Tenggerimyces flavus: one gene and its partner. Each later gene encodes a partner of the first gene's protein in a complex. Links are inferred from orthologs where the notes say so. Each region holds a gene or a part of one and is shown in the gene's direction. Other genes may lie near its edges. The genes, in order: secY and secA.

The links.
Region 2: the proteins of secY (region 1) and secA are in contact, whole or in part, in a crystal structure (PDB 3DIN), measured with the Thermotoga maritima proteins. The link is inferred for Tenggerimyces flavus from one-to-one orthologs. Residues at the interface, in WP_004081795.1 of Thermotoga maritima: Glu108, Gly109, Glu110, Glu111, Ala236, Glu237, Arg238, Arg239, Ile240, Thr241, Ile242, Gln243, Tyr244, Ala245, Arg246, Arg247, Val248, Thr249, Gly250, Arg251, Arg252, Val253, Tyr254, Gly256, Ala257, Ser258, Thr259, Tyr260, Leu261, Pro262; in WP_004082002.1 of Thermotoga maritima: Glu261, Ala262, Arg263, Lys300, Ala301, Arg302, Thr303, Ile304, Ile305, Leu323, Tyr324, Asp325, Pro326, Val329, Ser330, Tyr333, Ile336, Lys340, Phe345, Val349, Glu363, Phe364, Tyr374, Ser375, Gly376, Gly377, Glu393, Ile395, Thr482, Ser483.

What each region holds. Positions count from the first base shown.
Region 1 is NZ_JAFBCM010000001.1:2,658,805-2,668,965, forward strand. The notes cover bases 7,022-9,943. They hold secY (preprotein translocase subunit SecY), read left to right. Parts: upstream 7,022-7,794; coding sequence 7,795-9,093; downstream 9,094-9,943. Other genes in these bases: rpmD (50S ribosomal protein L30), read left to right, coding at 7,022-7,118; rplO (50S ribosomal protein L15), read left to right, coding at 7,121-7,612; JOD67_RS12535 (adenylate kinase), read left to right, coding at 9,093-9,656; map (type I methionyl aminopeptidase), read left to right, coding at 9,721-9,943. Outside these bases: rplB (50S ribosomal protein L2), read left to right, coding at 1-643; rpsS (30S ribosomal protein S19), read left to right, coding at 657-938; rplV (50S ribosomal protein L22), read left to right, coding at 962-1,393; rpsC (30S ribosomal protein S3), read left to right, coding at 1,393-2,301; rplP (50S ribosomal protein L16), read left to right, coding at 2,305-2,724; rpmC (50S ribosomal protein L29), read left to right, coding at 2,724-2,969; rpsQ (30S ribosomal protein S17), read left to right, coding at 2,966-3,268; rplN (50S ribosomal protein L14), read left to right, coding at 3,323-3,694; rplX (50S ribosomal protein L24), read left to right, coding at 3,697-4,077; rplE (50S ribosomal protein L5), read left to right, coding at 4,077-4,664; JOD67_RS12495 (type Z 30S ribosomal protein S14), read left to right, coding at 4,692-4,877; rpsH (30S ribosomal protein S8), read left to right, coding at 4,947-5,354; rplF (50S ribosomal protein L6), read left to right, coding at 5,380-5,919; rplR (50S ribosomal protein L18), read left to right, coding at 5,922-6,305; rpsE (30S ribosomal protein S5), read left to right, coding at 6,334-6,933; more of rpmD, read left to right, coding at 6,933-7,021; more of map, read left to right, coding at 9,944-10,161. UniProt on the Escherichia coli protein: The central subunit of the protein translocation channel SecYEG. Consists of two halves formed by TMs 1-5 and 6-10.
Region 2 is NZ_JAFBCM010000001.1:3,044,915-3,055,602, forward strand. What follows is about bases 2,715-6,163. They hold secA (preprotein translocase subunit SecA), read left to right. Parts: upstream 2,715-3,113; coding sequence 3,114-5,963; downstream 5,964-6,163. In the rest of the region: JOD67_RS14280 (winged helix-turn-helix domain-containing protein), read left to right, coding at 1-466; JOD67_RS14285 (RNA polymerase subunit sigma-70), read right to left, coding at 450-1,457; JOD67_RS14290 (GNAT family N-acetyltransferase), read right to left, coding at 1,513-2,631; JOD67_RS14300 (helix-turn-helix domain-containing protein), read right to left, coding at 6,168-6,401; JOD67_RS14305 (Rv3235 family protein), read right to left, coding at 6,529-7,146; JOD67_RS14310 (LysM peptidoglycan-binding domain-containing protein), read right to left, coding at 7,201-8,004; JOD67_RS14315 (hypothetical protein), read left to right, coding at 8,352-8,903; JOD67_RS14320 (helix-turn-helix domain-containing protein), read right to left, coding at 8,906-9,142; JOD67_RS14325 (hypothetical protein), read left to right, coding at 9,495-10,106; JOD67_RS14330 (CpaE/TadZ family protein), read left to right, coding at 10,114-10,688. UniProt on the Escherichia coli protein: Required for protein export, interacts with the SecYEG preprotein conducting channel.

The sequences.
Region 1 (10,161 bases):
GATCGACTTCAAGCGGTACGACAAGGACGGCGTGCCGGCCAAGGTCGCGGAGATCGAGTACGACCCCAACCGCACGGCGAACATCGCGCTGCTGCACTACGCCGACGGCGAGAAGCGCTACATCCTGGCGCCCGCGAGCCTGAAGCAGGGACAGCAGATCGAGAACGGCCCGAGCGCGGACATCAAGCCCGGCAACAACCTGCCGCTGCGCAACATCCCGGTCGGCACCACGATCCACGCGATCGAGATGCGGCCCGGCGGTGGCGCCAAGATCGCCCGGTCCGCCGGTGCGTCGGTGCAGCTGCAGGCGCGCGAGGGCTCGATGGCCACGCTGCGGATGCCCTCAGGCGAGCAGCGCATGGTCGACGTACGGTGCCGCGCGACCGTCGGTGAGGTCGGCAACGCCGAGCAGAGCAACATCTCGATCGGCAAGGCCGGCCGGAACCGCTGGAAGGGCAAGCGCCCGTCCGTGCGTGGTGTGGCGATGAACCCCGTCGACCACCCGCTCGGTGGCGGTGAGGGCAAGTCGTCCGGTGGTCGGCACCCGGTGTCGCCGTGGGGCAAGCCCGAGGTCCGCACCCGCAAGTCGAAGCCCAGTGATCGGCTCATCATTCGTCGCCGCCGCTCTGGTAAGCACCGCTAAGGAGCCTTGAAAGATGCCACGTAGCCTCAAGAAGGGCCCCTTCGTGGACGGCCACCTGATCAAAAAGGTGGTGGTCCAGAACGACAAGGGGACCAAGCAGGTCATCAAGACCTGGTCCCGACGCTCGATGATCGTGCCGGCCATGCTGGGCCACACGATCGCGGTGCACGACGGTCGCAAGCACGTTCCGGTCTTCGTGACCGAGGCGATGGTCGGCCACAAGCTCGGCGAGTTCGCCCCGACTCGGACCTTCCGCGGTCACGAGAAGGACGACCGTAGGAGCCGGCGCCGGTGACCGCGACAACTGGGAGTGACGTCATGGAAGCCCCCGTCCAGGCACGGGCGGTCGCGCGGCACGTACGTGTGTCGCCGACCAAGGCCCGTCGGGTCGTCGACCTCATTCGAGGTCTGCCGACCGAGGATGCGGTCGCGATCCTGCGGTTCGCGCCGCAGGCCGCGAGTGAGCCCGTACGCAAGGTGCTGGAGAGTGCGGTGGCCAACGCCGAGCACAACCTCCAGCTCGACGCGGGCGCGCTCCGCGTGGCCATCGCGTTCGTCGACGAGGGCGGGACGCTCAAGCGCTGGCGTCCTCGCGCGCAGGGTCGGGTCACCCCGATCCACAAGCGTGGTTGCCACATCACCGTGATCGTGGAGCCGGTCGAGGAGCCTGAGGCCGACACCAAGGCGGCCAAGAAGACCGCCAAGAAGGCACCGGCCAAGAAGGCGCAAGCGAACAGGAGGGCCCGGTAGTGGGACAGAAGGTCAACCCGCACGGGTTCCGGCTGGGTATCACGACCGACCACAAGAGCCGTTGGTACGCCGACAAGCTCTACAAGGACTACGTCGGCGAGGACGTGTCGATCCGCCGCCTGCTCACCAAGGGCATGGAGCGGGCCGGCATCTCCAAGGTCGAGATCGAGCGCACCCGGGACCGGGTCCGCGTCGACATCCACACCGCGCGTCCGGGCATCGTCATCGGCCGCCGTGGTGCGGAGGCCGACCGTATCCGCGCGGACCTGGAGAAGCTCACCGAGAAGCAGGTGCAGCTGAACATCCTCGAGGTGAAGAACCCCGAGGTCGACGCGCAGCTCGTCGCTCAGGCCGTGGCCGAGCAGCTGGCGAGTCGGGTCGCGTTCCGCCGCGCCATGCGTAAGGGCATGCAGAGCGCCCAGAAGGCCGGCGCGCTCGGTATCCGGATCCAGTGCTCGGGACGACTCGGTGGCGCGGAGATGTCGCGCTCGGAGTTCTACCGCGAGGGTCGGGTGCCGCTGCACACGCTGCGTGCCGACATCGACTACGGCTTCTACGAGGCCCGTACGACCTTCGGCCGCGTCGGCGTGAAGGTCTGGATCTACAAGGGCGAGGTTCCGGTGTCCCGGGCCGAGCGCGAGAAGCTGCAGGCCGAGGCCCGCGCCAACGCGCAGCGCCGTCCGAGCGGCGGCGACCGTGACCGTGGCGACCGCGGTGGTCGCGGCGGCCGTGGTGGCGGCGGCGGTGGCCGTGGTGGCGACCGCGGTGGTCGCGGCGGTCAGGGCGGTCAGGGTGGTGGCCAGGGTGGTCAGCGCGGCGGTGGCGACAACGCCGGCGCTCAGCAGCCCCAGGCACAGGCTCCGGCTCCGGCGGCAACCGAGGCCCCGAGCGCAGGACAGGAGGGCTGACGCGTGCTGATCCCGCGGCGGTTCAAGCACCGCAAGCAGCACACGCCCAAGCGTGGCGGCATGGCCAAGGGCGGTACGACGCTGGCGTTCGGTGACTACGGCATCCAGGCACTGGAAGGCCACTTCGTCACCAACCGGCAGATCGAGTCCGCGCGTATCGCGATGACCCGGCACATCAAGCGTGGCGGAAAGGTGTGGATCAACATCTTCCCCGACCGCCCGCTGACCAAGAAGCCGGCCGAGACCCGGATGGGTTCCGGTAAGGGTTCGCCCGAGTGGTGGATCGCGAACGTGAAGGCTGGCCGCGTGATGTTCGAGCTCTCCGGCGTGCCGGAGGGGATCGCCCGCGAAGCTTTGCGGCGCGCGATCCACAAACTTCCTATGAAGTGCAGGTTCGTGAAGAGAGAGGCGGGTGACTTGTGATGGCAACGGTTTCGAAGGCCACCGAGCTCCGCAACCTCGAGGAGCTCGAGCTCGTCGACAAGCTGAAGGAAGCCAAGGAGGAGCTGTTCAACCTCCGCTTCCAGGCGGCGACCGGCCAGCTCGAGAGCCACGGCCGGCTCAAGATCGTCCGCCGGGAGATCGCGCGGATCTACACGGTGATGCGCGAGCGCGAGCTCGGCATCACGACCGCGCCGACCGCTGAGACGACGGAGGGTGCCGCATGAGCGCTAACGAAGAAGTAACGACGGCGACCGCTGTGGCGGACACCGACAAGCGTGGCTTCCGCAAGACCCGTGAGGGCCTCGTGGTGAGCGACAAGATGGACAAGACCGTTGTCGTCGTAGTCGAGGACCGTGTGAAGCACGCCCTCTACGGCAAGGTCATGCGGCGTACTCACCGACTCAAGGCGCACGACGAGGCCAACGAGTGCGGTGTCGGCGACCGGGTGCTCCTGATGGAGACCCGTCCGCTGTCCGCCACCAAGCGTTGGCGCATCGTCGAGATCCTCGAGAAGGCCAAGTAACGACTGCCGATCCGCTCACTTGCTGAGCAGGTCGTTGGACATGGGAGAACTAAGGTGATCCAGCAGGAGTCGCGACTCAAGGTCGCCGACAACACGGGTGCGAAGGAGATTCTCTGCATCCGCGTGCTCGGTGGCTCTGGCCGGCGCTACGCGGGAATCGGAGACGTCATCGTCGCGACCGTCAAGGACGCGATCCCCGGCGGCAACGTGAAGAAGGGCGAGGTCGTCAAGGCGGTCATCGTCCGCACGGTGAAGGAACGCCGCCGCCCGGATGGCTCGTACATCAAGTTCGATGAGAACGCCGCGGTGTTGCTGCGCGGCAACGACAACGAGCCCCGTGGCACCCGCATCTTCGGACCCGTCGGACGCGAGCTGCGCGAGAAGCGGTTCATGCGGATCATCTCGCTCGCCCCGGAGGTGTTGTGAGCATGGCACGGGTGAAGTCCCTGCACATCAAGAAGGGCGACGTCGTCCGGGTCCTCGCAGGCCGGGACCGCGGCGTCGAAGGCAAGGTGATCAGCGTCGACACGACACGCTCTCGCGTGTTCGTCGAAGGCGCCAACCGCGTCAAGCGGCACACCAAGGTCGTCCAGGCCAGCGGTCGTCAGGGTACGACCGGCGGCATCGTGACGCAGGAGGCCTCGATTCCGGTCTCGAACGTCACCTTGCTGGTCGAGGTCGAAGGCAAGAAGGTGCCGACCCGCGTCGGCTACGAGCGCCGTGAGGTCGAGAAGACGCGCGCGGACGGCACCACGTACACCGGTTATCGCAATGTGCGCATCGCGACGAAGACCGGCGAGGAGATCTGATGACGGCTACCACCGACGCGCAGCCTGAAACTCGCACCGCGCCGCCGCGGTTCAAGACCCGGTACCGCGAGGAGATCATTCCCGCCCTGCGTGAGAAGTTCGGGTTCGCGAACCCGATGCAGGTGCCCGGTCTCACCAAGGTCGTGGTCAACATGGGCGTGGGCGAGGCCGCTCGCGACTCCAAGCTGATCGACGGCGCGGTGAAGGACCTCACCGGCATCACCGGTCAGAAGCCGTCGGTGACGAAGGCCCGCAAGTCCATCGCGCAGTTCAAGCTTCGCGAGGGCATGCCGATCGGCGCGCACGTGACGCTGCGCGGCGACCGGATGTGGGAGTTCCTCGACCGGCTGGTGTCGCTCGCACTGCCCCGTATCCGCGACTTCCGCGGCCTGTCGCCGAAGCAGTTCGACGGCCGTGGCAACTACACGTTCGGTCTCACCGAGCAGGTCATGTTCCACGAGATCGACCCGGACAGGATCGACCGGTCCCGCGGCATGGACATCACGGTCGTGACGAGTGCCAAGAACGACGAGGAGGGGCGTGAGTTGCTTCGGCAGCTCGGGTTCCCCTTCGCGGAGCCCCGGTAGTCCCGGGTATCGAAGGAGAGACCTGACGTGGCGAAGACCGCCCTTGTCATCAAGGCCAAGGCGAAGCCGAAGTTCAACGTGCGTGGCTATACGCGCTGCCAGCGGTGTGGCCGCCCTCGTGCGGTGTACCGCAAGTTCGGCCTGTGCCGAATCTGCCTGCGCGAGATGGCACACCGCGGCGAGCTCCCCGGCATCACCAAGAGCTCTTGGTAACCGACACCTTTTAACACGCCGAAGGTCCCACCCCAGGTGGGAAACCGCGGCGGGAAGGCAGCCTCACACATGAGCATGACCGATCCGATCGCAGACATGTTGACCCGTCTGCGTAACGCCAACCAGGCGTACCACGACGCCACTGTGATGCCGTTCAGCAAGCTGAAGGCAGGCGTCGCGGAGATCCTCCAGCAGGAGGGCTACATCGCGGGCTGGCGCGTCGAGGAGCCGGCGCCGGGAGCGGCGGGCAAGAGCCTCGTTCTCGAGCTGCGCTTCGGCCCGAACCGGGAGCGGTCGATCGCCGGTATCCGGCGGATCTCGAAGCCGGGGCTGCGGGTGTACGCGAAGTCGACGGGGCTGCCGAAGGTTCTGGGCGGACTCGGGGTGGCGATCATCTCGACGTCGCAGGGTCTGCTGACCGACAAGCAAGCTGGCAAGCGTGGCGTAGGCGGCGAAGTCGTCGCTTACGTCTGGTGACGGAACGGGAGGAGGACGTACTCACATGTCGCGTATTGGCAAGCTCCCCATTCCCGTGCCGTCCGGTGTCGACGTCAAGATCGACGGCCAGGCTGTCACGGTCAAGGGACCGAAGGGCACGCTGTCGCACGTCGTGGCCGAGCCGATCAAGGTGGTCGCCGACAACGGCACCCTCGAGGTCAAGCGGCCCGACGAGGAGCGCAAGAGCAAGGAACTGCACGGGCTCAGCCGCACGCTGGTCTCCAACATGGTGACGGGCGTGACCGAGGGCTACGAGCGCAAGCTCGAGATCGTCGGCGTCGGTTACCGCGTCGTCCCCAAGGGACCGACGCAGCTCGAGTTCTCACTCGGCTACAGCCACTCGATCACGGTCGACGCCCCCGAGGGCATCACGTTCGCGGTCGAGACGGCGACCAAGTTCTCCGTGTCGGGGATCGACAAGCAGCTGGTCGGCGAGACCGCTGCCAACATCCGCAAGCTTCGCAAGCCCGAGCCGTACAAGGGCAAGGGCATCCGCTACGCGGGCGAGCACATCCGCCGCAAGGTCGGAAAGGCTGGTAAGTAGAGATGGCCACCAGTCTCGCGACTCACAGGTCGACGAACACCAAGACTCGGTCCCGGCTGCGTCGTCAGCTTCGGGTCCGCAAGAAGCTGTTCGGTACGGCCGAGCGCCCGCGCCTCGTCGTCACCCGTTCCGCCCGTCACGTCTTCGCCCAGGTGGTCGACGACGTCGCCGGTCGTACGCTCGTCTCGGCCTCCACGATGGAGGCGGAGCTCCGCGCTTCGTCCGACGCCAAGACCGCCCAGTCCACGCGGGTCGGTCAGCTCGTCGCCGAGCGGGCCAAGGCGGCCGGGATCGACGCGGTCGTCTTCGACCGGGCCGGGAACAAGTACACCGGGCGCCTCGCGGCGCTCGCCGATGCCGCCCGCGAGGGCGGACTCGATTTCTGACGCATCGATAAAGGAGAGGTAACCCCATATGCCACCGCAACAACGCCGCGGCAGCGGCACTGGTGAGCGCCGGGACCGCCGGGACGATCGTCGGGGCGGGTCCGTCGCGGAGAAGACCGCGTTCATCGAGCGCGTCGTCTCCATCAACCGCGTCGCCAAGGTCGTCAAGGGCGGCCGCCGGTTCAGCTTCACCGCTCTGGTCGTCGTCGGTGACGGCGACGGCACCGTCGGTGTCGGCTACGGCAAGGCCAAGGAGGTGCCCGCGGCGATCGCCAAGGGTGTCGAAGAGGCCAAGAAGCATTTCTTCAAGGTGCCGCGCATCCAGGGCACGATCCCGCACCCCGTGCAGGGCGAGAAGGCCGCGGGCGTCGTCATGCTGCGTCCCGCCTCGCCTGGTACCGGCGTCATCGCCGGCGGCCCGGTGCGCGCGGTCCTGGAGTGTGCCGGCATCCACGACGTTCTGAGCAAGTCGCTCGGCTCGTCGAACGCGATCAACATCGTGCACGCCACCGAGACGGCTCTGCGGGCTCTGGAGTCGCCCGAGCAGGTCGCTCTGCGCCGTGGACTGCCCGTCGAGCACGTCGCTCCGGCGGCGCTGCTGCGGGCCCGAGCAGGAGTGAGTACGTGATGTCGACCCGGCTCAAGGTGCGCCAGGTGCGTTCACAGATCGGTTGTAAGCAGAACCAGCGGGACACCCTGCGTTCGCTCGGGCTCAAGCGCCTGCACGACGTAGTGGTCAAGGAGGACCGCCCCGAGATCAGGGGAATGATCGCGACGGTGTCCCACCTCGTCGCGGTCGAGGAGGTCGACTGACGATGGCAGACACGAAGACCGTTGAAGCACGTGAAGAGACCTCGGGCGGCACGCCGCTCAAGGTCCATCACCTGCGCCCCGCCCCCGGCGCCAAGAAGGCGAAGCGGCGGGTCGGACGCGGTGAGGGCGGCCACGGCGGCAAGACCGCTGGCCGCGGTACGAAGGGCTCCAAGGCGCGCAACAACATCCCCGCCGCTTTCGAGGGTGGCCAGATGCCGTTGCACATGCGGATCCCGAAGCTGAAGGGGTTCAAGAACCCGTTCCGCGTCGAGTTCCAGGTCGTCAACCTGGACAAGCTGAACTCGCTCTTCCCCCAGGGCGGCGAGGTCACTGTCGCCGACCTGATCGCCAAGGGCGCCGTACGTGACACCGCCCCGGTGAAGGTTCTCGGCTACGGCGAGATCGGCGTCGCGCTGCAGGTCAGCGCGCACGCGTTCTCCAAGAGCGCAACCGAGAAGATCGAGGCGGCTGGCGGCTCGGTCACCAAGCTGTAAAACTGAACGGGAGGGCGTGCCCGGCCATCCGGGCCGCCCTTCCGGCGTCAGACCGCAAGCTGGTGCGTTAAAGTCCCTGGGTACGCCGGGGACGCCGCAGCAGCTGAGTCGGGATTCGCCGGACTACGACATTCTCTGTTCACCGACGACCCGCCAGCAACGGCGGCACGCAGGAGGCTTTGGTGCTCACCGCGTTCGTCAACGCGTTCAAGACGCCGGACCTGCGGAAGAAGCTGCTCTTCACGCTGTTCATCATCGCGCTGTTCCGGGTCGGCTCGGTACTTCCTACGCCTGGCGTTGACTCCGAGGCTGTCCAGCGGTGTCTGCAGCCGGCACTGCAACAGGGCAACTCGGTCTACGGGATGCTCAACCTGTTCTCCGGCGGAGCGTTGCTCCAGCTGTCGGTCTTCGCGCTGACAATCATGCCGTACATCACGGCGAGCATCATCATCCAGCTGCTGACCGTGGTGATCCCGCGCTTGGAGGCCCTCAAGAAGGAGGGCCACTCCGGCACCCAGAAGATCACCCAGTACACCCGGTACCTCACGATCGGCCTCGCGATCCTGCAGGCCACCACGATCGTGGCGCTGGCCCGTACGCCCGGCCAGCTGTTCCAGGGCTGCAACGAGGACCTGATCCCCGACGAGGGCCTGTTCACCATCATCACGATGGTGATCACGATCACGGCTGGTACGGCAGTGATCATGTGGTTCGGCGAGCTCATCACCGACCGCGGTGTCGGCAACGGCATGTCGATCCTGATCTTCACCTCGATCGTGGCGTCGTTCCCGTCCGCGCTCTGGCAGATCCGGGTGCAGAAGGGCTGGGGGACGTTCATCATCACCCTCGCCATCGGCCTCGTGATCATGGCGGCGGTCATCTTCGTCGAGCAGGCGCAGCGCCGGGTCCCGGTGCAGTACGCCAAGCGCATGGTCGGCCGGCGCGCGATGGGCGGCAGCTCCACGTACATCCCGCTGAAGGTCAACCAGGCCGGCGTCATCCCGGTGATCTTCGCCTCCTCGTTGCTCTATCTGCCGGTGCTGGCGGCGCAGTTCAACCCCACCGCGGGCTGGGCGACCTGGATCAGCGACAACATCACCCGCGGCGACCACCCGCTCTACATGGTCGGGTACTTCCTGCTGATCGTGGCGTTCACGTACTTCTACGTGGGCATCACGTTCAACCCGAAGGACGTCGCCGACAACATGAAGAAGTACGGCGGCTTCATCCCGGGCATCCGGGCCGGCAAGCCGACCGAGGACTACCTGCAGTACGTGCTCTCCCGCATCACCGCCCCGGGCGCGACCTACCTGGGCCTGGTGTCGCTGATCCCGCTGATCGCGCTGGTGCTGATCGACGCCAACCAGAACTTCCCGTTCGGTGGCACGTCGATCCTGATCATGGTGGGTGTCGGTCTGGACACCGTGAAGCAGATCGAGAGCCAGCTGCAGCAACGGCACTACGAAGGGTTCCTGCGTTGATGCGGCTCCTCATCATGGGGCCGCCGGGTGCAGGGAAGGGCACTCAGGCCAAGGCTGTCGCCGACGGACTGAGTGTGCCCTCGATCTCCACCGGGGACATCTTCCGCAAGAACGTCGAGGCGGGCACGATGCTCGGCCGCGAGGCCAAGCGCTACCTCGACGCCGGCGAGTACGTGCCGGACGAGATCACCAACGGCATGGTCCGGGCTCGGCTGGACGAGCTGACCGAGGGCTTCCTGCTGGACGGATACCCGCGGACGGTCGCCCAGGTCGAGGCTCTGGACAAGATCCTCGCCGACGAGGGCACCACGCTGGACCGGGTACTCGTCCTGCACGTCGACCAGGACGAGCTGGTCAAGCGGCTCACCGGCCGGGCGGAGTCCGACGGCCGGTCCGACGACGCCGAGCACGTGATCCGGCGCCGGCTCGAGGTGTACTCCGAGCAGACTGAGCCGTTGCTCGACATCTACGCCCAGCGCGGGCTGTTGGTGCTCGTGAACGGCATGGGCGAGGTCGAGGACGTCACCCAGCGGGTGCTCGCCGCTCTGCACCAGACCGGCTGAGCTGGGTTCGTTGGTGTTCTTCGATCGCAAGATCCAGTACAAGACGCCTGCCCAGGTGCGCTCCATGCGTGCTGCTGGGCTGGTCGTGGCCTCGACGCTTTCGTTGCTGCGTTCGTCCGTTGCGCCTGGGGTGACGACGTTGGAGCTGGACGCTCTGGCGGAGGCGCACATCCGTTCGTCGGGGGCTTTGCCTTCGTTCCTTGGCTATCAGGGGTTTCCCGCGTCGATCTGTACGTCGGTGAACGACGAGGTGGTGCACGGGATCCCTGGCCCGCGGGTGCTGCGCGCCGGGGACCTGATCTCGATCGACTGCGGCGCGATCGTCGACGGCTGGCACGGCGACGCGGCCATCACGGTGCCCGTGGGTGCTGTCGACGCCTCTTTGGTTGCCCTGGCCGCTGCGTGTGAGTCGGCCTTGTGGGCTGGGCTCGCGGCCGTGGTGGAGGGTCACCGGATTGGTGACATCACCCAGGCCGTCTCGTCGACGGTCGCGGCTTCCGGGGCG
Region 2 (10,688 bases), 380 kb from region 1 along the record:
AGCCGTTCAGGAACTCGTCGAGGAGGGCGACCTCCAACCCGTCACGATCGACGGCTGGAAGCGCCCCGCCTACCTGCACAAGGATGCGAAGCGCCCGAGACGGGTCAACGCGAAGGCGCTCGTCGGCCCGTTCGACCCACTCGTGTTCGAACGCACCAGAGGCGAGAAGATCTTCGACTTCCGCTACCGCCTCGAGATCTACGTGCCCAAGCCGAAGCGCGTGCACGGCTACTACGTGCTCCCGTTCGTCCTCGGCGACCGCATCGTCGCCCGCGTCGACCTCAAGGCGGACCGCGTCGCTGGCGCGCTGAAGGTGCAGTCGGCGTTCGCCGAGACGTACGCGCCGCCGCACACGCCGGAGGAGCTGGCCCAGGAGCTCCAGGCGATGGCCACTTGGCTCGGTCTCGATCGAATCGAGGTCAACGGCCGCGGAGACCTCGCCAAGCCGCTCAGGAAAGCTCTCTAGGCAGCCCGAATGCGTCGAAGAGCTCCGGCCCGTACGCCATCAGCTCCACCAGCTCGCCGCCCGAGATCCGCACGAGCTCCACCACGAACGGCAGGAACGGGCCGGAGCTCCCGGCCGGGCGGATGTAGGCCCCGAGTGCGAGCTGCCGGTTCGCCCGCGTCTCCATCAGCCGGAACTCCTGCGCATGCGGTCCACGCAGGATGGGCTCCCAACCCTCGACGATCGTCTGCCGGCCGGAGTACCAGACCGGCACCGCCTCGAGGTTGCCGCCCGCGTGGCCCTGGTGCCCGACGATCGCGTCCTCGGCGAGCAACGTCGCCAATGCGTGCTCGTCGACCCGTTCCAAGGCGGTCATGAACCGACGCAGCACCGCGAGGTCCTCAGCCGACGGATCGGCCAACCAGTCGGCGCGCCGTTCGGGCAGCTGGGTACGCATCGTCAGCCGGGCGCGTTGGAGCGCGCTGTTGACCGCCGCGACCGTCGTGTCGAGCGTCGCGGCCGCGTTCTTCGCCGGCCAGCCGAGGACGTCGCGGAGGATGAGCACCGCGCGTTCCTTGGGCCGCAGGTGCTGGATCGCGGTGAGGAACGCGAGCTCGATCGTCTCCTTCGCCACGACCATGGCGTCCGGGGTGTCGTCCGGGGCGGCGAGGTTCTCCAGCAGCTCGTCCGGGTACGGCTGCAACCACGGCACCGAGACGGGCGGCGACCCCTCGGGCGCGGTCAGCCGAGGCCGTGGGTGCTTCGCGAGGAAGTCCAGACACGCGTTCGTCGCGATCTTGTACAGCCACGCGCGGACCGGGGCGTCGCCGCGGTACGTCGCCCGCCCCGTCCACGCGCGCAGGAACGTCTCCTGGGTGAGGTCCTGGGACTCCTCGAACGAGCCGAGCATCCGGTAGGAGTGCACCTGCAGCTCGCGCTGATGCTTGCCCACCAGGCGCCCGAATGCCGCCTCGTCGCCGGCCTGGACCGCGGCCGTCACGTCGTCAGTCATGCCAGGTACGACGGTCGATCCGACGAGAAGTCATCGAGCGGAGCGTAGTCGCCGGTCACGCTCCGGGATCGAGCAGCTGATCCCAGCCAACCAGGTCGTCGAACGTCCCGTCGCCAAGCTTCTCCGCCGCGCGCTCGACGCCCGTCCGTTCGAAGCCCGCCTTCGCCGCGACCCGCTGCGACGCGGCGTTCCCGCTCGCCGTACGCAACGTCAGCCGCCGCAGCCCCAGGCCGCCGTCCTCCAGGTCGATCGTCGCGTGCCGGACCAGCAGCCGGACCGCGTCGGTCGCGACGCCGCGCCCGCGGGCGGACGGGTGCATCCAGTAGCCGACCTCGGCGCCCCCGCCCAGCTCGTCCATGGCCATCAGTCCGAACGAGCCGAGGCACTGGCCTGTCTCCGGATCCGCCGCCGCCCAGTAGATGCCGCGGCCGCTCGCGTGCTCCTCGGCTCGGCTCTGGATGTAGCCGAGCGCGTCCTCGGGCGTATACGGATCGGGCAGCGCGCTGAGCCAGTGCCGGGTCTGCGGATCCGTGCAGCCCTCGACGACCGCCGCGACGTCGGTCTCGGCGAACGGCCGCAGCACGCAGCGCTCGCCGGTCAGCACCGGCACGTCGTACCAGGCGCGCAACGGAGCCCGCCGATCCGTCGAACGGAGCGTGCCGACCCAGCCGTCGTACCGCTTGCCCCGCGACACCAGCAGCCCGCGGACGGCGCCCTCCATCCGGAACCCGAGCCGCCACGCGACCCGCCGCGACGCCCAGTTGCCGATGTGCGCGCGCCAGTGGACGACCTCGAGCCCCAGCCCGTCGGGCGCGAAGCCCCAGTCCAGCAGCGCCTCCGCGGCGGTGAGCGTCACGCCGCGCCCGCGTGCGGCGCGGCGCAGGCCGAAGCCCAGCTCGGCCCCGCCCGGGCCGTCCGGCCGGAGTCCGACCGAGCCCAGGAACTCGTCGGTCTTGGCGTCGGCGATGGCGAACTCGTAGGCCGTGTCGTCCCGCCACCCGATCGGTACGTGCGACTGCACGAAGCTCTCGCCGTCGGACCGCTCGTACGGCTGCGGCACGGTCGTCCACCGCGCGGTCTCGGGATCGGTGCACTGGTCGACGATGCCGTCGATGTCTCCCGGGCTGTGTATCCGGAGGATGACGTCGCCGGCGTTGAGGGTGACGGGTTCCATGCGGACGCATCCTGGCGGACACCGGTACCGTCCGGCAAAGCAGATCTTGGAGCAACCCGCGTCTCGCCTGTTGTCATCGCCGGGCCGTTTGCGGATGTTCACCGCGCTCCTGGTCTGGCGGAGCGTCCGTGCGAGTCCTTCCATGGGGAACTGGGGCTCTCTCCCGCTCGTCGCCTACCATGACAGCTAGGTCGACCTGGGCGTCGACTGTGCGTTGCTGCCGTCCGGAAAGACTCGTGCGGAAGCCACGCCAGACGGAGAGCGCGGTGAACATACGCAAACGGCCTGGCGATGACCACAGGCGAGACGCGGGTTTGCTCCAAATCTGCTTTCGCGGAGGCCTGCCGAGCATGGGGAACTGGGGCTCTCTCCCGCTCGTCGCCTACCATGACAGCTAGGTCGACCTGGGCGTCGACTGTGCGTTGCTGCCGTAACGCTGTGTCATGACCAAGAACGCGACTTGTTGAAGGAGCCGAGACTCCGTGCCTGCCTTGTTCGACAGACTCCTGCGTGCTGGAGAGGGAAAGATCCTCAAAAAGCTCCAGGCCATCGCCGTTCAGGTCAACGCCATCGAAGACGACTTCGTCCAGATGAGCGACGACGAACTGCGGGGGATGACCGACGAGTTCCGCAAGCGCCTCGCTGATGAGGAAACGCTGGACGACCTCCTGCCGGAGGCGTTCGCGACCGTCCGGGAGGCCGCCAAGCGTACCCTCGGGCAGCGGCACTACGACGTCCAGATCCAGGGTGGCGCGGCGCTTCACCTCGGCAACATCGCGGAGATGAAGACCGGCGAGGGCAAGACACTGGTCTCGACCCTCGCGGCGTACCTCAACGCGCTCCCCGGCGACGGCGTGCACGTGATCACGGTCAACGACTACCTGGCGAAGTACCAGGGCGAGCTGATGGGCCGGGTGCACCACTTCCTCGGCCTCACCGTCGGCGTGATCCTCTCCCAGATGACGCCCGCGGAGCGCAGGCAGGCGTACGCGTGCGACATCACGTACGGCACGAACAACGAGTTCGGCTTCGACTACCTGCGCGACAACATGGCCTGGACGATCGAGGACTGTGTCCAGCGCGGGCACCACTTCGCGGTCGTGGACGAGGTCGACTCGATCCTCGTCGACGAGGCGCGGACGCCGTTGATCATCTCGGGTCCGGCGGAGCAGAGCTCGAAGTGGTACGAGGAGTTCGCGAAGCTCGTTCAGCGGCTGCGCGCCGAGGCCGACTACGAGGTCGACATCAAGAAGCGCACCGTCGGCATCCTCGAGCCGGGCATCGAGAAGGTCGAGGACTACCTCGGCATCGACAACCTGTACGAGTCGGCGAACACCCCGCTCGTCCAGTTCCTGAGCAACGCGCTGCGCGCCAAGGAACTGTTCAAGCGCGACAAGGACTACGTCGTCATCGACGGCGAGGTGCTGATCGTCGACGAGCACACCGGCCGCATGCTGCACGGCCGCCGCTACAACGAGGGTCTGCACCAGGCCATCGAGGCCAAGGAAGGCGCCCCGATCAAGGACGAGAACCAGACGCTCGCCACGATCACGCTGCAGAACTTCTTCCGCCTCTACAAGAAGCTGTCCGGCATGACCGGTACGGCGATGACCGAGGCCGCGGAGTTCCAGAAGATCTACGGGCTGGGCGTCGTTCCGATCCCCACGAACAAGCCGATGGTCCGCAAGGACCAGGCCGACCTCGTCTACCGGACGCGGGACGCGAAGTTCAACGCGGTCGTCGAGGACATCACCGAGCGGCACGCGGTCGGGCAGCCGGTGCTGATCGGCACGGTCAGCGTCGAGCAGTCCGAGCTGCTGTCGACGCAGCTGAAGCGGCGCGGCGTACCGCACGAGGTCCTGAACGCGAAGCAGCACGCGCGTGAGGCGGCGATCATCGCGCAGGCGGGGCGCAAGGGTGCGGTGACGGTCGCGACGAACATGGCCGGCCGCGGGACCGACATCATGCTCGGCGGCAACCACGAGTTCCTCGCCGACACCGAGCTGCGCGACGCGGGCATCGACCCGGTCGAGACGCCGGAGGAGTACGAGAAGTCGTGGGCCGACACGCTGGCCCGGCACAAGCGCCAGGTGGCGGCCGAGCACGACGAGGTGACCGCGGTCGGCGGGCTCTACGTTCTCGGCACCGAGCGGCACGAGTCGCGGCGGATCGACAACCAGCTGCGCGGTCGTTCCGGCCGGCAGGGTGACCCGGGCGAGAGCCGGTTCTACCTGTCGCTCGAGGACGATCTGATGCGCCGGTTCAAGTCGGACTGGGTGGACTGGGTCCTTACCAGCTTGAAGATTCCGGACGACGTACCGATCGAGAACAAGCGGGTGACGAACTCGATCGCGTCGGCGCAGGCTCAGGTCGAGTCGATGAACTTCGAGATCCGCAAGGACGTCCTGAAGTACGACGACGTCATGAACCGGCAGCGGCACGTGATCTACGACGAGCGCCGGAGCGTTCTCGAGGGTGCGGACGTACACGACCAGGTGCGGCCGATGATCGACGACGCGATCGCCGGGTACGTGGTGGGCGCGACGGAGAACGGGTACGTCGAGGACTGGGACCTCGAGCAGCTGTGGACCGACCTCAAGCAGGTATACCCGATGGGGGTGACGATCGCGGAGGTCGAGGAGGACGCCGGCGGCTCGCGTGGAGTCACGACGGAGTTCTTGACGACGCGGCTGCAGGAGGACGCGCAGGCGGCGTACGAGCGGCGCGAGGCCGAGCTGGGCGCGGAGGTGCTGCGCGAGCTGGAACGGCGCGTGATCTTGTCTGTGCTCGACCGGAAGTGGCGCGAGCACCTGTACGAGATGGACTACCTCCGCGAGGGCATTGGCCTGCGCGCGATGGCGCAGCGCGACCCGCTGGTGGAGTACCAGCGCGAGGGCTACGACCTGTTCATGGCGATGATGGACGCGATCAAGGAAGAGTCGGTCGGGTACCTGTTCAACCTCGACGTGCAGGTGGCGGAGTCGGACGAGTCCGACGAGATCGTCGACGAGCTGTCCGACACCCCGAACGGGCATGGACATGGGCACGGACACGGGCATGGGCACGGCGCCGAGCAGCCGCGGGTGGTGGCCCGGGGCCTGACGGCGCCGCAGCAGCCGACGCGGCTGTCGTACACGGCGCCCACGGTGGACGGCGAGGGTGGCGTCGAGCAGCGCAACGAGCGCCGCTCTGGCGGTGCCGCTCAGGGTGACGGCAGCGGAGCGGACCTGGACTACGCGGGGACGCCACGCAACGCCGCCTGCCCGTGTGGCTCGGGCCGCAAGTACAAGCGCTGCCACGGCGACCCGAAGACCCGCGCCCGGATGAACTAACCGCGCCACCGTCTACGCGAAGGGCGCCTCCACTCCCCAGCCAGGGAACGGAGGCGCCCTTCGCCTTGCCTGGTCCACAGCTCGAGGCGACTTCACCCACCGAAACGGGGTGGGGAACGCCGTTGCCACGTTGAAGAACCCCGGCCCCGTAGGTGAAGTCGGATTGGCTGTGGGTGGAGGCGACCCCCCTTGCCAGGTGCGGGGTCAGGTGACGTGGTTGGGGGAGTCCGCGTTGGCTTGGTCGGCTTGTCTGGCCTCTTCGGCGTAGAGGCGGGCGATGAAGGCCTCGAGCTCAGTGACCTCCACCCGGTAGATGCCCTTGTCGGGGATGCGCACCGCGCGGAGGTCGTGTCGTCGCACGAGGGCCTTCACCTGGCTGACGGACACGTTGAGGATCTCGGCGACGTCCTCGAGCTTCAGGAACCTCGGCGTCGACATCACCCTCCTCCCATGGCAGAGGGGCCCGCGTCGCCCCTCGGGACGCGAGCCCCTCCAAGTTTCCGTACCTCACCGCGAGACGGCTCAGCTCAACCGCGAGATCCGGAAATCCATCAACTTCAACCCCTCAGCCCAGCACCAGGGCCGTGCACTGCCAGCGGCCGTCGAGGCCCTCCATCCGCACCGCAACCGCGCGGGAGCGGCCGCCGTGCTTGATGTGCACCGCGGACTCCGCGACGCCGTCGCGGGGCTCGGACACGTGCACCGAGCGGACCACGGCCCGGCCGAGACCCGTGCGTACCGCGGCGGTCGTCGACAGCCCGAGGGCGCTGACCCGGCTCACCACGTCGGCGAACACCTCGTCGTTCGTCCACCGCGCCAGCTGGGTCGCCGGGCGGTCGCCCGCCAGCACCTCGACCAGTGCCTGGACGAAGCGCCCGCACCACGGCTTCGGGTGCGGCAGCGCCTCCCGCGCGGTCGGCTGGCGCGCGAAGAACTTGTCCTCGCCGTCCTCCTCGTCCCGGCGGCGCCGAGACGTACGGACGACGGTGAGGTGCCTCGGCTCGATGATCTCCGGGGCCGGCGAGCTGGTCCGGAGGTCGAGTGCCAGCGTCCCCTGGGTCGCCGGCTGGTCGTGGGAGCCGTAGCCGCGCTCGTCGTCGTAGGGCGGCTCGGCCACCGGTACGGGGACTCGACGCGGCAGGCGACGAACGTTCGTGCCGGTCAGCGTTGCGTTGGCGGTCATGGTGTTCCCCCGAGAGTCGTCGAGATGTCGAACGGGATCAGGGCAGGTCGCAGGTCAGGACGATCCGGCCTGGCCCGGCGGGGCCTTGAGGAGCTGACCGGGGAGGATCAGGTCGGGATCTTCGCCGATCACCTGGCGGTTGGCGTCGTACCACCGGTGCCACTCGCGGGTGATCTCGGCGCCGCTCGCGCCGTCGGGCAGCGTTGCCTTGGCGATGTCCCACAGCGTGTCGCCGCGCTTCACGACGTGCTCCTGCACATCGCTCACGTCGCGGGTCGGCGCCCGCGTCACCGGGTCGTTCGTGTTCGGGCGGTCCGCCGTGGGCAGCCCGGGGGTGCTCGACAACGGCCGGTCCGGCATCGAGATCTGGTCCGCGGCGTCGGCACCGCCGACACGGTCCAGGTTGGGAAGCTCGAAACCACCGGGGAGGGTGGTGCCGGGACGGTCGAGGTTGGGCATCGTGCTGGTGACCGCGGTCTGGTTGAGGTGGTCGGTGGTCGCCGCCTGCGCCGGCAGGATGCCGCCGAGAACGGGACCGGCCGTGACCGCGATACCGAGCGCGACCCGCGCCGCGCGGCGGTAGACCGCGGGCGTGATCTTCTCGGCGAGCGCACCGCACGCGGCACCCACCGCGCCCGGGATCACCGACAGCGCCATCAGCAGCGTGCCGAACGCGAGCCAGACGAAGCAGGCCCACGCGAGCACCGACACCATCGCGATCAGCAGCGCGTCGAACGTGAGCGGGCCGGACACGACCGCCTCGATCGTGCCGCGAGTGAGCCAGCGCAGGCCCCACCCGCCCAGCACAAAGGCGGCAAGCACCCCGATCGGGGAGAGGATCTTCCGCACCATCCTCATCACTTGGCCTCCGAACCCTTCGTTTGCGTTCGTTTGCATTGATATCCCGTCAGTAGCTTGGATGTCAAGCGGGATGCCTTCGGTACTGGTCTCTGACGCGTGCGTGATGTCAACGGATCCCACCTCTGACCAGGAATTTCACGGCTCACTGTCCGAAATGCCCAACTCTTCGGTTACCCATCCTCCGCCCACACGCATCCGGGCCGCGAACCGGTTCAAGCCCTGGAATTGGCCTCGACGAGCGTCGAGCTGGCTGCCTTCAGGCCCGGATACCTGCGTTTACCTACGTTTGCTTGTGTTTGCCTGGCGAGCGAGGGTCGCCGAGGCAGGGCCGCTAGCGTGGGCGCGTGCGTTGGGAGAACCTCTTCGCCGACCTCGATGCCCAGCTGGAAGAGCTCGAGGCGGCAGAACAGTCGGCCGAAGTCGCCGACCGGACTCGTCGTGAGATCGCCACGTTCCGGCTCGTCGATCGGCTGCGGCCGGCGTTCGGGCACCCGGTCACGGTGCACACGCTCGGCGGCAAGGTCGCCGGCCGGATCGCCGGCGTGGGTACGGACTGGTTGCTCGTCACCGAGGACCACCGGGCCGAGGCGCTGGTGCCGCTCGACGCGATCACCGGGATCGTCGGGCTGGGCGCGCTGACGGCGGCGCCGGGCAGTGAGGGCAAGGTGGCGGCGAAGCTGACGCTGGGCTACGCGTTGCGCGGGATCGCGCGCGACCGAGCGCCGGTCGCGGTCGCGCTGCGGGACAACGTGATCGTCACGGGCACGATCGACCGGGTCGGTGCGGACTTCTTCGAGATGGCCGAGCACGCACAGGGGGAGATTCGTCGCCGTAGCGAGGTCGCCGGCGTGCGTACGGTCCCGTTCGCGGGCGTCGGCTTCGTCCGCCGCTCCTGAGCCTAGAAGGCCTCTTCACCCTTACCGAACGGATGCGCGTCGATGAACGTCTTGGTCTCGGAGTACATCCGCTCGATGTACGCCTCCAAGGCCGCCGACTCGACCCGCCACTGGCCACGGCCGCCGATCTTGATCGCCGGAAGCTCACCGCTGCGGACCAGCGCATACGTCTGCGCGGCCGAGATGTTCAGGATCTCGGCAACGTCGGTCAGCTGCAGGAACCTCGCCGTGCCAGCCATCTCATCTCCCTCCGCGGGTCCGCGCCACACCTCGGACCACCCAGCTCGGTCACTCTCAGAAACGCTCGAGCACGCTCAGACACCCGTAAGAACAGTGCATGACGAGTCTGCCACGCGTTTGCCTGTGTTTGCGTTCGGTTGTCCACAGCTGAGTCGGCGAGTTCGCAGCCTGTGGAAACCGGAGGACTGATGTCGGACGTCAGAGGGGAGAATCGACCCGGGTACCCGAAATGGGTCCCATAGATGTCGTGGTCAGCTGGGGTGCGTACGCTGTCTCGTCGGCCCCTAGCGAAGAGATCCGGAGGGATCGAAGTTGTCGGATGTGCCCTCGCCTAAGGCCTCCCGCCAGCGCTTGCCCCGCTGGCTGGACCCCAAACTGATCCTCGGGATCCTGCTCGTGCTCGGCTCCATGGCGGCCGGTGCCCGCATCCTGTCCGACAACAACCGGACAGTCGAGGTGTGGGCGCTCAAGGCCGACCTCGCCGCGGACGCCAACATCGCCGAGACCTCGCTGGTCGCGACCAGCGTCCGGTTCACCAGCAAGACGAACGCGGACCAGTACGTCTCGGCGGCCAAGTTCCCCAACGGCGCCCGCATGCTGCGCAAAGTCAACAAGGGCGAGTTCCTGCCGCGGAACGCGTTCACCACCGAGGAAGACAAGAGCAACCTCGTCGACCTGCCGATCCCGATCGCCGCGCAGTTCATCCCCGCCGGCGTCGCGGTCAACAAACGGGTGGACGTCTACGTCGTCCCCGACGAGTCCAAGGCCGTGCCGAAGGACGGCTTCAAGGTCCTCGAGGACGTGGTGGTGACGAGCGTTCCACGCGAGGCCGGCCTCACCGGGTCGAACGACTCCAAGGTCACGCTCCGGTTCGGAGTCGACCCCGAGAAGATCGACATCGACACCGTCGTCTCCAAGCTGGTCACCGGCACCGCGGTCGTCGTGCTTCGCGTGGGGAAGTGACCGACCGATGAGCCTTCCCGTCCTCACGGCCGTGACCGGGGCGCGCTGGGAGTCCGACCTGGTCGAGGCGCTCGAGCGCAGCTCGCACGGCCTGGATGTCGTACGCCGGTGCGTCGACCTGCCCGACCTGCTCGCGACCGCGGCGTCGGGGCAGGCTCGTGCGGTCCTGCTGTCGGCGGACCTGCGCCGGCTCGACCGCGAGTCGATCGCTCGGCTCATCTCCGGCGGCGTCGCCGTCGTCGGTGTGGTCTCACCGGGCGACGCCGAGGGCGAGGACCGGCTGCACCGGCTCGGCATCGCGAAGGTCGTTCCCGCCGACGCGACGGCCGAGGTGCTCGCCGGGGCGGTCGCCGAGGCCGTGGAGCTGTCCACCGGTGCGCCGGCGGCGGTCTCCGACTACACGGTCTCGACCCCGCAGCGCACGATGCCGAATCTGCCGCCGGTCGAGGACATCCCGCCGTACGAGGCGCCCACCGGTACCGGGCAGCTAGTCGCGGTATGGGGCCCGACGGGCGCACCGGGGCGTACGTCGATCGCGGTGACGCTGGCGTCGGAGATGGCGCTGTTCGGCGTTCCGACGCT